Regions from separate parts of the Nitrosomonas ureae genome, predicted to be linked through region 1. Evidence: predicted binding sites of a transcription regulator. Region 1 holds the regulator's gene; each other region holds the start of a gene.
What was found. The regulator FliA, encoded in region 1, starts transcription of late flagellar genes. The targets are predictions, from matches to a motif close to CTAAAGTTNNCNNAAANNNTGCCGATANNA.
Positions count from the first base shown of each region.

Region 1 (4,293 bases):
ATGCTGTTGCATGGGGAAATTTTATCCAACGTAAACCGGAAAAGTTGAAACTGCTTCGCACTTTGTTGGACTCAGGTTTTAGCCCGCTATTATCACGCCGGTTAGTAGAAAAACTACCCCCCGAGCTTGATTACGAGTTGAGTTTGAAACAGGCAATGTCTGCATTAGCTTTTAATCTGCACACTGTTGCCAGCGACGAAATAATAGAAAAGGGCGGCATTTATGCATTGATCGGTCCTACAGGTGTTGGTAAGACGACTACGACCGCAAAATTGGCGGCTCGTTGTGTAATCCGGCATGGTGCGGATAGGGTGGCATTACTCACTACTGACAGCTACCGTATCGGAGGTCATGAACAGTTGAGAATCTATGGACGGTTACTAGGTATTCCTGTGCGTACGATTAAAGATACTGAAGATTTGCAAATGACGCTATCGGAACTGAGAAACAAGCATATGGTGTTGATTGATACTGTTGGGATGAGTCAGCGTGATCAAATGCTTGCCGAGCAGATTACGATGTTGAGTAATTGTGGTACCGATGTCAAACGTATGTTGATATTAAGTGCTGCGTCCAATGGGAAAACACTGGATGAGGTGATTTCTGCCTATCATAAAAATGGTATTTACGGCTGTGTCATCACAAAAGTCGATGAAGCTGCGAGCTTGGGTGTGGCACTGGATGCCGTTATTCGCAGGAAGTTGATGCTGCATTATGTCGCCAACGGACAGAAAGTGCCGGAAGATATTCACGCAGCTAATCCGCGTTATTTATTGCATCGTATTTTTAAATCTTCCCCTGGTGATTCGGCTTTTACTCTGCAAGATGCCGAATTTGCTTTGGTAATGGCGACAAAGAATAATACTGAAATAGCGCAATCCGGGAAAAAATCGTCGGCAGGATTGTTCCATGACTAAATTGATGCTGCACGATCAGGCGATGGGGTTACGCAAACTGCCATCATTTCAGGCACCTGATTCAGCGCGTGTTTTTACTATCGCAGGAGGAAAGCCTAGGGTTGGAAAAACCAGTATTGTTGTGAATCTGGCTGTCGCTTTGGCTCGGAAAGGGCGGCGTGTACTGCTGATTGATGAGAATCCTTGTCATAATAACATTTGTACCAGCCTGGGATTGCAGTCACGCTTTGATTTACTCCATGTGATTTATAAGGATAAGAAGTTAAACCAGGTACTTTTGCAGGGTCCTGAGAATATCGCCATATTATCCGCCATGCGCGGTATTCATGCATTAAACAAGTTGAACCCGCTCGAACAAGACTGGCTCGTTAGAAGTTTCTCAGAACTAACTCATTCCGTCGACATTGTTTTGATAGATACGGCTATTGCAGGTACAACACATGTATTGCCGCTAAGTTTGGCTTCAGAACAAGTGATGATGGTGATCTCGGGATCGGCCGCATCCCTTACGGGTGCGTACGTACTGATTAAGATCATGAGTCAGGAGTATACGAGAAGGCATTTTCTCATATTGGTGAATAAAGTGGGATCGGAAGCTGAATCGTTTGCAATTTACCAAAATTTTTACAGAGTAGCTCGTCAATATCTATCGGTCACGCTTGAATATGCTGGCTATATTCCAAATGACGAGAAATTGCGTAGTTCAACACAATTATGCAAGCCTGTGCTGGAAGTATACCCGTCTTCACAGGCTGCAATTTGTTTTGGGCAGGTGGTGCAAAATATTTTACGCTCCTCTTGTCCAGACAAGTATCACGGGGGAATCGATAATTTCATACAACGATTGATTCAAACAAGTCATCTGAGTATGGCCAATTTTATGGTGTGATTGATATGTATACTGCAACTGGAACTAAAGCAATTGATAAAGATCAGTTTATAGCTGAATTTACGCCACTGGTGAAACGTATTGCGTACCACATGATGACTCGATTACCCGCTAGCGTTCAGGTTGATGATCTGATTCAAGTCGGCATGATTGGTTTGCTAGATGCTATCAATCGTTACGAGGGTTCATATGGGCGGCAGTTTGAGAGTTATGCGGCACAGCGCATACGGGGCTCAATATTGGATGAGTTACGTGAGGCGGATTGGTTGCCGCGCAGTATACGAAAAAAAATGCGCCGTATTGAAGCAGCTGTGAATTTATTAGAGCAGCGCAATGGTTGCGCGCCTAATGAACTGGACTTGGCTAAAGAATTAGATATGTCATTGGAGGAATACCATGAAACTTTGCAGAGTGCACGAGGCGCACAATTAATTTATTACGAAGATTTTCAACAAGATGATGAAGAGCCTTTCTTGGATCGTTTATTTATTGACTCTGAGGGAGATCCTTTAAATACGTTGTTAGACGAGAATTTTCGCAACCAATTGATTGCTGCGATTGATAATTTACCTCCTCGGGAAAAACAGATGATGGGGATGCATTACGAGCAGGAAATGAATTTAAGAGAGATTGGTGAAGTGCTTGGAGTCAGTGAATCCAGAGTTTGCCAACTGCATACTCAAGCCATTGCAAGGCTTCGTAGTCGTTTGAGAAATCTTTGAGAAGTAAGAAATGCTGATTATCCAGTGATCTGATTGGATTTTGGGATGAATAAAAAATCAAAGATGGATGTGAATAGTGTTGCCGGTATTGTATTGGCTTTTGTTGCGATCATCGGCGGACAGTTTCTCGAAGGAGGACATGTTGGTTCTTTATTACAGGTAGCAGCTTTTTTGATTGTTATGGGAGGCACTGTTGGCGCTGTATTGTTACAAAGTCCAGTCAAAGTTTTTATCAATGGAGTCAAAATGGTCAGCTGGGTATTTTATCCCCCTGAAAATTCTCCACAGAGCCTGATTAAACAAGTCGTTAATTGGTCCAACATTTCACGCAAAGAAGGGTTGTTGGCGCTGGAATCGCATATATCTACGGCTAAAGACGCATTCTCAAAGAAAGGCCTACAACTACTTGCTGATGGAAGTACTCCGGAGAAATTACGTGAAGTCTTGGAAATTGATATCATGGCTTTAGAGACACACCAACGGCAGTCTGCACGAATTTGGGAAGCAGCTGGCGGTTATGCTCCAACCATTGGCATTTTGGGCGCTGTGTTGGGTCTGATTCATGTGATGGAAAATTTATCAGACCCTGGTTTGTTGGGTAATGGCATTGCAGTGGCTTTTGTAGCAACCATTTACGGTGTCGGTTTGGCCAATCTGGTTTTCTTGCCAATTTCAAATAAGCTAAAAAATATTATTAGTGAGCATGTCATTATGCAAGAAATGATGATGGATGGTTTTGTCGCTATTGCAAACGGTGAAAATCCTCGGTTGATAGAAAGTCGACTGAGAGGATATTATATTTAATACCCTGTTAAGGGTTAATTTCATTATTAGGCTATGGAATGATAAGAAGAAAGCAGAGGAACGATGAGCCCCCTGACAATCAAGAACGCTGGCTTGTATCTTATTCAGATTTTATAACCTTATTATTTGCTTTTTTCGTAGTAATGTATGCAGTTTCATCGGTAAATGATGGTAAATATCGCGTATTAAGCTCTTCATTGGTTAACGCATTTAAAAACAATAGCTCATCTACTTCTGAATCTCCACAAACAACAGAATTTTCACTTCTTCAAAATGAGCATTCAAATCAAGGTAGTTTGATCAAGCTCACAGATAATTTCAATACTCAAAAAGTAAGAAAACAAGAGAAGATGAAGGGTATGGCTAAAAATATTCTCCATGCGCTGGAACCATTAATTAAAGATGGTCAAGTAAGAGTGACCCAAAATTCTTTAGGAATCACAGTTGAAATTAATGCCAGTGTTCTTTTCTCGCCAGGGCAAGCTAGGCTTGCCGAAAACTCAGTCCTGTCACTTCAAGCGGTTGCAAATGTGATCAAAGGCCACGAGCATGAAATTAATGTAGAAGGCCATACAGATAATTTACCTATAAATACAGAAAATTTTCCATCAAATTGGGAATTATCATCCGCACGTGCAAGCAGCGTAATCAGGTTATTCATTGAAAAGGGCGTTGAAGCTCATCGGCTTACTGCAATAGGTTACGGTGAAAATAGACCAATAGAAAGCAATGAGACATTTGAAGGGAGAAAAAGAAACCGTCGCGTGACGGTTATGATCTTATCGACCGATCCTGATAAGATAACGGAAATTCCTATCGTTGAAAATTAGGTGAAGGGATCTTTGATTTAAAGATACTCATCTTCATCTCTATCCTCGGAATAGCAAATGAGATTGTTCAGAGGGTGTACCCTAAATATAGGGCTGGCCTTTAGGTCCATAAAGTGCAACATTACCTGCTG
Region 1 covers NZ_CP013341.1:1,959,941-1,964,233, forward strand. The annotation lists gene flhF (flagellar biosynthesis protein FlhF) at 1-917, shown strand, start outside; gene ATY38_RS08970 (MinD/ParA family ATP-binding protein) at 910-1,806, shown strand; gene ATY38_RS08975 (RNA polymerase sigma factor FliA) at 1,812-2,528, shown strand; gene ATY38_RS08980 (flagellar motor protein) at 2,592-3,332, shown strand; gene motD (flagellar motor protein MotD) at 3,371-4,162, shown strand; gene ATY38_RS08990 (flagella synthesis protein FlgN) at 4,244-4,293, opposite strand, start outside.

Region 2 (4,293 bases), 820 kb from region 1:
GTGAAATAGGGCTGGCTGCTTCGCTAACCATCGGCGTGCGCAAGCATGCCGGCATCAGAGGAAACATGGTCGCAACAGCCAGTATTTTAAATAAAAAAGTGCGCCGTTTCATAAATCTTCTCCAATTCAACAGAATCATCGCGGGCTGAATTATGTATCTATGTGTTCCTCATCCAGCCTAAATCAGGTTAAGCGCAAATATCATGATCACGCTTTGATCATTTTACAAGAGGAAATCATATGTTTTAATTATAATTGTCTCAAAGGCGTTCTAACGTCAATAATCAGACTAATTAATTTTTCGATATGACCCGGCAAAACTTCGACAAAGTAAAAGTACTGATTGATGCGGCAAATAACGAAGATCCGAACCAGGAAATCTGTGAAGACAAAATCTTGCCGAAAGATCTGCTTTATTCACACCCCATGCCAGATATGCTTGAACGTTATTCACCCTGGCGCTGATGATGCCATAAAACTGGCAGTGAGAGCCCCGCAACTGGAAAACGCCACGCAGTGCTTATCCGATGGAGCTCAAGGGTTATCATTAATGGCGAGCGGGATTGAACAAATTCCACGCCGACACCGTCGCTGATTTGCTTGCTAAGGCTGGATATGAAAACGGATTCATCACGCGCGTGGCCCAGACCGTTGGCAAAAAATCATTGAAGTTCAATCCAGATACCTAATTATTGGAAAATGTCGCCGGATTGGTCTTTCTTGAACACTACTTATCCAATTTCGCGAGTAAATACCCTGAGTACGCAGAGTCAGTGGATTGATATCATTGGGAAAATTTGGAGAAAAATGTCTCCTCAAGCCTATCAATTTGTCATTGATAGATACATAAAGTTATCGGATTCCTTCGCTATGTTGATCAGAAAAGCCATAATCAAATGAATCAGGATGTTGTTTCTACAGCATTAAATTAGACATGTTGATGTGGTTACATTATACAGGGTACATTCCTTAAACTATTTTTATCACGGAATAAATGTAAGTGCATCCGAACAACTTATCATCAAAACCCCCAATAATCTCCTGCAGCAAACGCAAGTACTATTACTATGAAACTGTTTTGGCTGATATAATTTTTCGTCATTCCTGTTTATCAGTAAAAAATACTATGTTTACCCATTCAAAATTTTCTTCCCATAAATTTATGTTTGTAATTTTGATTGGGATCATATTTTCCGTCCTGATGTTTGGCATGCTCTATGGTACAAGCTCACAAGGGGATTCAGCCGAAACTTATCCCAAAGGTTTTCGCGGCGGTGCTTGCACCATAGAAACTGAAAACCTAATCATTGGTTATTCAGGATATTATCTCCCGGCGGACTACGAGTCACCTGAAGATACTCTGCGATCACCCCATGTTCCTGTTCAATGTGGGAAAGTACCCGAACCAGCGGCAGTGAATATCTCGATCGACTTGCTTTATCCGGAATCGGCACGAAATTTTCTGTTATCTCAACGCTTGGTTAGGATAGTAACTACTGAAGACACGGAAAAAGAACTCGAAATATTGTCTACGCCTGCGCAGCAGCACCTATCGGGCGTAGTCACCCAAGCTTTTAAACTGAGTGAAGCGGGGCAATATATTTTGTATTTGGAAGGAAAAAATACTGAGAACACAAGCATTCAAGTGAAAGTACCATTAAAAGTCGGACTGGATTGGCAAGATCATCTCAAAAAGCTTTTCTCAACGTTTCTAAGAAAAGATTAATCAAGAAATGATGTATATTGCTATGAGCAATATACAATTTTAGTCTGGTGGAGTGAAAATCCCGAGGATCCCTAAAAGATAGAGCAATACCTGCCGTAATGATCTTTATAAAAATTGGGAGAAATTTCATGGATGTAACCGGTATAGCAAGAATAGCAACTGAAATGGCGGACTTTAATACTAAGGAAGCAGTTGGCATTGCAGTTCTTAAAAAGACCATAGATATTAACGCCGCAGGTGCTCTCGCATTAATTGAGGCCATTCCTGATAATTCTCAATCTGCACTAAACCTACCCTTAAATCTCGGGCGAAATATAAATACGACCGCCTAGTTTCCGTATCTATTGACTCATCATTAGTAACCTGTACCCGTATGGTTTTATGTAATGTTGCGGTCAAATAAAAAACTGAACTGGAGTTGGAGTTGTCCCAATTTGATGGACATTTTTTTCATGGAGTCGAGAGAGTCTCGACCTGATGTAATGGAATGGACGCCCACTACCCTAAACGGCATCGAAGTGCCAAAGTAGTGGTGCAATAAAGCCCACTAAATAAGAGAGGAGCGTCCGACATGAAGATTACAACGATAGGCATTGATTTGGCAAAAGAGGTATTTCAGATTCATGGCGTGGATATGTATGGTAAGGCGTTTCTGCGCAAGCAGTTGCGCCGTAGCGAGATGTCAAAGTTTTTTGCCAATCTGGAGCCTTGCCTGATTGGGATGGAAGCCTGCGGTAGTTCACACCATTGGGCGAGAAAGCTGTGCGAATTTGGGCACACCGTCAAGCTCATGTCACCCCAATTTGTCAAACCCTACGTCAAGACCAACAAGCATGATATGGCAGATGCGGAAGCGATCTGCGAAGCGGTAAGCCGACCCAACATGCGTTTTGTATCGATCAAGAATATTGAGCAACAAGCCATTTTGTCAGTGCATCGTGCCAGGCAAGGTTTCGTCAAAGCCAGAACCGCACAGGCAAATCAGATACGCGGCCTGCTTTCTGAATTTGGTATTGTTATCCCACAAGGGATCCGTTCGATTATCAATCGGGTGCCGGATATTCTGGAAGATGCTGGAAACGATTTACCAGGATCAATGCGTCATTTACTGAAACAGTTGAATGATCATCTCAAACAACTAAGTTGACAAATAGAAGAGTTGGAATTGCAGATCAAGCTGTGGCACAAGGAGAACGAAGCCAGTCAAAGATTGGAAGCTATTCCCGGTATTGGCCCGATTACGGCGAGCGCCATTGTTGCAACAGTTGGAAATGCCACAGAGTTCAAGAACGGCAAGCAACTTTCGGCATGGTTTGGATTGGTGCCAAAACAGTGCTCCAGTGGTGGCAAGCAGATATTACTCGGCATCAGTAAACGTGGCGACACTTATCTGCGCACTTTGCTGATTCACGGAGCAAGAGCAGTCATCCGTTTTGCTGAAAATAAGGAAGAACCAGAAAGCTGGTTGCGTAAACTGATAGCTCGACGCAACAAGAATATCGCTGCTGTTGCACTAGCGAATAAAAATGCTCGTATTATCTGGGCGTTGCTCGCCCAAGGCACAACATTCCACCATAATCGCGCTACGACACCAGTTGCTGCCGAGCATGATTATGGTGTTGCATAGAAATTTATTGATAGCACTGCAGCAGATTTAAGGAGAAAAATTTCAACCGATTGCACGGGCAATCATGACAATGATGGCGAAACTGGTCAGACCGTGAGTAGCTAAACCTAAACAGCACACAGTGCATAGAGCACGCTGAGGTGATAAGGCGCTACTCAGCAAATTCCATCAGGGGCAGGGGCAATGCGCCTCATACAAAGTCCGGATGTATGGCAGCAATCTTTACCTGCTCAAAATCATTGACTGAAAGCTTGGCAGAAAGTGGGCGTCCATGTATGTGCTGTCAAAAATGGAGTCCATCGGTTTAAGCAACAAGCAAATTTGCATAGTATTGCTGCGTAAATTGTGCTGGTGAAAAATAATCCAGCTTTTTCTGTTTTCTCTGCCGGTTATAGAATATTTCTATATATTCGGTCAGTAGTGTCCGGCAATTTAGTTGAATAGATTCAGTTGGTTGTTGTTATGGTGAGTGATCATTTGCATCTCAGTATTTTTAAGTAATTGATCTAGGTTAGTTTTCTCGAAAAGAGTTAGGCTCAGGATTTGTAGGATTGTGTAAAGTGAAGTCTCGGTATTGAGTCGCTTTTTTACGATGGCAACCAAGACATAAACCGAGATGGCAATCCATATCTGTGTCTTGACTGCGTTTTCAGTGGTTCCGTAGAATTGCTTGATACGAAGATGTTGTTTGATCCACTTGAAGAATAGTTCGATCTGCCAGCGACAACGATAAAGCTGAGCGATGGTCAGTGCAGGTAAATCGAAGTTGTTGGTTAGAAATACCAGATGCTTGTCGTGTTCGGCATCATAGAACTTAATACGTCGTAGGTGCTGCGGGTAATCCTTGCTGGCCTTCGTAGCGGTCAATGCAATGGTCTGATCGCATCGCAGTCCCGTGGATTTGTCCACTGAGTGAGAGTAGACACGGCGAAAAAGGAGA
Region 2 covers NZ_CP013341.1:2,780,755-2,785,047, forward strand. The annotation lists gene msrB (peptide-methionine (R)-S-oxide reductase MsrB) at 1-112, opposite strand, end outside; gene ATY38_RS16250 (hypothetical protein) at 307-465, shown strand; gene ATY38_RS12990 (hypothetical protein) at 1,163-1,726, shown strand; gene ATY38_RS12995 (YjfB family protein) at 1,855-2,058, shown strand; partial or broken gene ATY38_RS13000 (IS110 family RNA-guided transposase) at 2,298-3,353, shown strand; partial or broken gene ATY38_RS16960 (IS3 family transposase) at 3,658-3,780, opposite strand; gene ATY38_RS13005 (IS4 family transposase) at 3,786-4,293, opposite strand, start outside.
Region 2: a site for FliA is predicted at 1,799-1,828, ahead of ATY38_RS12995 (YjfB family protein). Genes of this name have one in related genera too.

Region 3 (4,293 bases), 130 kb from region 1:
CTATAACAGATGAGTATGGGGTAGTTACTATACAATCCGTAAGCTACCCCAAAGTCATTTTCAGATGCTCGCTTATCTCAATAACGATAAGACATTGTTGGGTAATTGATTGGCCTGTGCCAACATCGCTACACCAGCCTGCTGAAGAATCTGAGATTTTGTTAGATTTGCCGACTCAGCAGCAAAGTCTGCGTCTCTAATCCGAGAGCGCGAGGCTGATAAGTTTTCCGAAGTAGACTGCAAATTCGACATCGTGCTTTCAAGGCGGTTCTGCAGAGCACCGAAGTTAGCGCGTTGACTATTGACTGTGCTCAGAGCAGCATCGACAATCGATAGGGTGCGTTGTGCTGCATCATACGAAGTGACATCTACTGCATTGGTAGCTTGCAACTGTGCGCCGTAAGTACCAGCTGCCGCTGTGCCAGGAGCTGAAGCATCTTGAAAGACATCGGCAACGGCTGTTGTAACACTAAAGGACTGAGCGGAATCAAGCGTCACTTTACCAGTGTACCAAGCACCGTTGCCATTAGTCCATACACCTGTGGTTGCATCGAGTCCGCCACCGGCAAGTGTATCTGCTAGAGAGTCAGCTGTATTTGTATCACCGTCGAGAACTGCTATGTCGGAGACGGTGATATCAATTGCAGTTCCAGTGTTGTCATAGGAATTGTTCAAGATGCGAAGGTCATTGCCGTTTGCATTGCTCAGCTTAATTGCCCAGTAACCATCTTCTGTTTGCACAGCCTCAGCGGTGAATCCTGTTTTAGCAGAAGCATCATTAAATGCCTTAACTGCTGTACTCAAGTAGCTTCCGGAATCGACATCCGATGCATCATCTGATCCACCAGTTTTAAATGAGATCGTCGTATATTTTGGATCAACCGTATTTGCATTGGTCGGGTCTGAATAATCGGTTGAGATTGCAAAAGAATAAGTGGTGTTTTGCTGGAAACCAGCACCACTTCCGGTATCTGCGCCAAGTACCACTTCAGTGGTAGCAGAAGCATTTACGCCGCTGCCAGTCTTGTTGATCGAACTGGCAATTTCTGCTGCACTAGCACCTGCACGGTAATACACATCGAAATTTCCAGAGGAAGTGGAAATTCTGAAGTCACCTGCGGCCGCAGCACCGTTGATACCGGATGTGTCGCCAGTTGTTCCGCTAACCAGCACCGCATTACCGACTGCGTCGCTATTGGCGCCGATTGTTCCCGCGACGAGGTCACCAACACCTCCTGAAGTAAAGGCAGCTAGGCCACCGATACGATAGTTGCCGAATGAATTGGTTTGAAAATTACCCGATGAAGCAGAGATAGTTTGATTGGCGTTGGCGCCTACTTGAAGGTTGAAGGTGCCGAAAGAGCCATCGAGCAAATTCATTCCGTTAAATTGAGTTTGAGTAGCGACACGTTGAATCTCAGAGGTTAGTTGCGTGACTTCAGCTTGAAGCGCTGCACGATCACTCGCGGTGTTTGTTGCATTTGATGCCTGTACCGATAATTCACGAATGCGCTGTAAGTTGTTACCGATTTCAGTCAATGCTCCTTCAGCTGTTTGCGTGAGTGAAATACCGTCATTGGCATTACGGTTAGCTTGATTCAATCCGCGAATTTGTGTCGACATTCTTTCAGAAATCGCCAAACCAGCGGCATCATCTTTAGCACTATTGATTCTCAATCCAGAAGATAAACGTTCTAAAGAAGTGTTCAATGATGACTGTGATGAATTAAGGTTACGTTGTGCAGTCAGTGAAGCAATATTTGAATTTATAACCTGAGACATTTGGGTTCTCCTATTTACATTTGGCATTATTGCCAGTTGGTTTTTCCGCGATCCTGGAAGGAATAAAAACCTTGGGCGGATTAATCTTTAATTTAAATTACGGTGGTGACTTCCTCGCAATCCAACAAGAAAGGCAAGCACCGTTGATTGCAGTTATCGGAGATCATTCTGAAAAGTTTAGGATTTTACTTTTGTATTCTTTACCTAATCGTTTGGTTAATATCAGCTATTCGTGTTATAAATGTTTTTTATAAAATTATCGAGTGAAGTAGAATTCATAAAAAAATTCAGATAATTAGTTTTGTAACTTAACTCTTTGGGTTATATCGGCTTCATTCAATGAGGTGCTGAGATGGTCAATGAAGAAAAATTAAAAATATTGCTGATTGAACATTCTGCAGAGGATGCTGATGTGGTTTTGAAAATACTTTCACAAAGCGGTTTTCGAATAAACTATCAGTGTGTCACTACGACCGAGGATTTGCAGGAAGCGCTGAAGATACAGGACTGGAATGTAATTCTATCCGATTATGCGTTGCCACGATTTAATGCATGCGATGTGATCAAATTGATAAAAAATCAAGGATTGGATACTCCATTAATTATTATTTCGAGTAATGTCGGTGAAGAGGCGGCTGCATCCATCATGGCTTTGGGCGCATATGATTTTATGATGAAGACCAATCTTGCTAGATTAGTACCGGTAATTAGACGTAGTTTGCGTGAGGCAAATAATTACCAGCGGTTTATTACTGCTCAAACTGCATTGCAAAAAAGTGAGGCACTTTTCCAAGCAATTACATCTAATCTTCCCGGAGTAGTGTTTCAGTTTCAGTTGAGCAGTAATGATCAAGCTAGTTTTCCATATGTCAGCGATGCAAGCGAGACACTACTGGGGCTATCTCCCCAGAAGTTAATGAGTAATCCGGAGCTTTTCCCGGAATTAATTTTAGCTGAAGACAAAGAATCCTATTGTCAACTAATGATGACATCTGCCGAGCAACTTTCAACCTGGAATTGGGAGGGCTGCATTCAAGTTAAAGGAGATAGCGATATTAAATGGATTAGTTTACGCGCAACACCCAGAAGAATGCTTGATGGAGTCATGTTGTGGGATGGCATTATGATAAATATTACTCGCAATAAATTGGCGGAGCGAGAAATTACACGTTCGCGTGAACAGTTGGCCGAGCTATCTTCATATTTACAAAAAGTTAAAGAGCAGGAGCGGGCTCGAATCGCGCGTGAAATTCATGATGACATTGGTGGAACATTAACTGCCATTAAATGTGAGTTATTCCCTTGTATGGATAAAACAGCAAGAAAGCTAGAATTTTATCAACAGAAAGCAAAATCTATTGAATTACTAGTGGACCGGGTAATCGACAGTACTAGACGAATTTCACTTGATTTGCGCCCGGGAATTCTTGATTGTGGGATTGTTGCCGCTGTGCAATGGCAGGCAAAAGAATTTAGTGATCGTACCGGTATTGTTTGCAGAGTATCCTGCGACAATGATGAAATATCTTTAGATGCGGACTTGGCGATAGCAATTTTTCGGGTATTTCAGGAAACGCTGACAAATATTTCCAAACATGCCAATGCTTCACGCATTCAGGTGAAGCTTGTTGAATTGGAAGGCTTGGTTTTACTTGAAGTGATAGATAACGGATGCGGAATTACTGAAATTGATATGAAGAAGCAAGATTCGTTTGGAATACGAGGAATGCGTGAACGATGTCTGCAATTAAAGGGAAATTTCCATATTTCTGGAGAATCAGAAAAAGGAACTAGGGTGACTATTTTGATACCGACTGGGGATTCGGAATGTCATTCTGAGCAATCATATGATTTAAATAATAAATTTAAAGAGTTCTCCCAATCAGAGTCTGTTAGGAAGAGAAAGCAAATTTCTCTGCTTTAAATCTCATCAGGTTACATTCCCCGCCACTTGCGGTAGGGTTCTTTATTAGCTGGAGGTATGCACATGATTAGTGTGATGATTGCCGATGATCATGCAATCGTTCGTCAAGGTTTGAAACAAATACTCAGTGAGACCGATGATATTAAAGTGACTGGAGAGGCGGAAACGGGTTTCCAAGCGATCAAAATTGCGCGGCAGCAGGATTTTAATGTGATGTTATTGGATATATCACTGCCAGATAGGAATGGTATTGAGATTTTGAAGCAGGTAAAGAAAGATAGACCAAGTCTGGCAGTACTAATGCTTAGTATGCATAATGAGCACGAGTTTGCTGTTCGTGCATTAAAGGCGGGTGCATCAGGTTATCTGAATAAACAAAGCGCGCCCGCGCAGTTAGTAGTGGCTATTCGGCAGGTTGCTACGGGAGATAAGTATGTTAGTCCTGTTGTCGCGCAAGAACTTGCTAATATTATTAACTCCGATACCGATAAGCCCCTTTATGCCACTTTATCTGATCGTGAATATCAAACGTTGTGCTTTATTGCAGCAGGTAAAACTTTGTCTGAAATATCATCCGAGATGTTTCT
Region 3 covers NZ_CP013341.1:2,087,598-2,091,890, forward strand. The annotation lists gene ATY38_RS16880 (flagellin N-terminal helical domain-containing protein) at 73-1,782, opposite strand; gene ATY38_RS09575 (hybrid sensor histidine kinase/response regulator) at 2,135-3,706, shown strand; gene ATY38_RS09580 (response regulator) at 3,770-4,293, shown strand, end outside.
Region 3: a site for FliA is predicted at 1,934-1,963, ahead of ATY38_RS16880 (flagellin N-terminal helical domain-containing protein). Genes of this name have one in related genera too.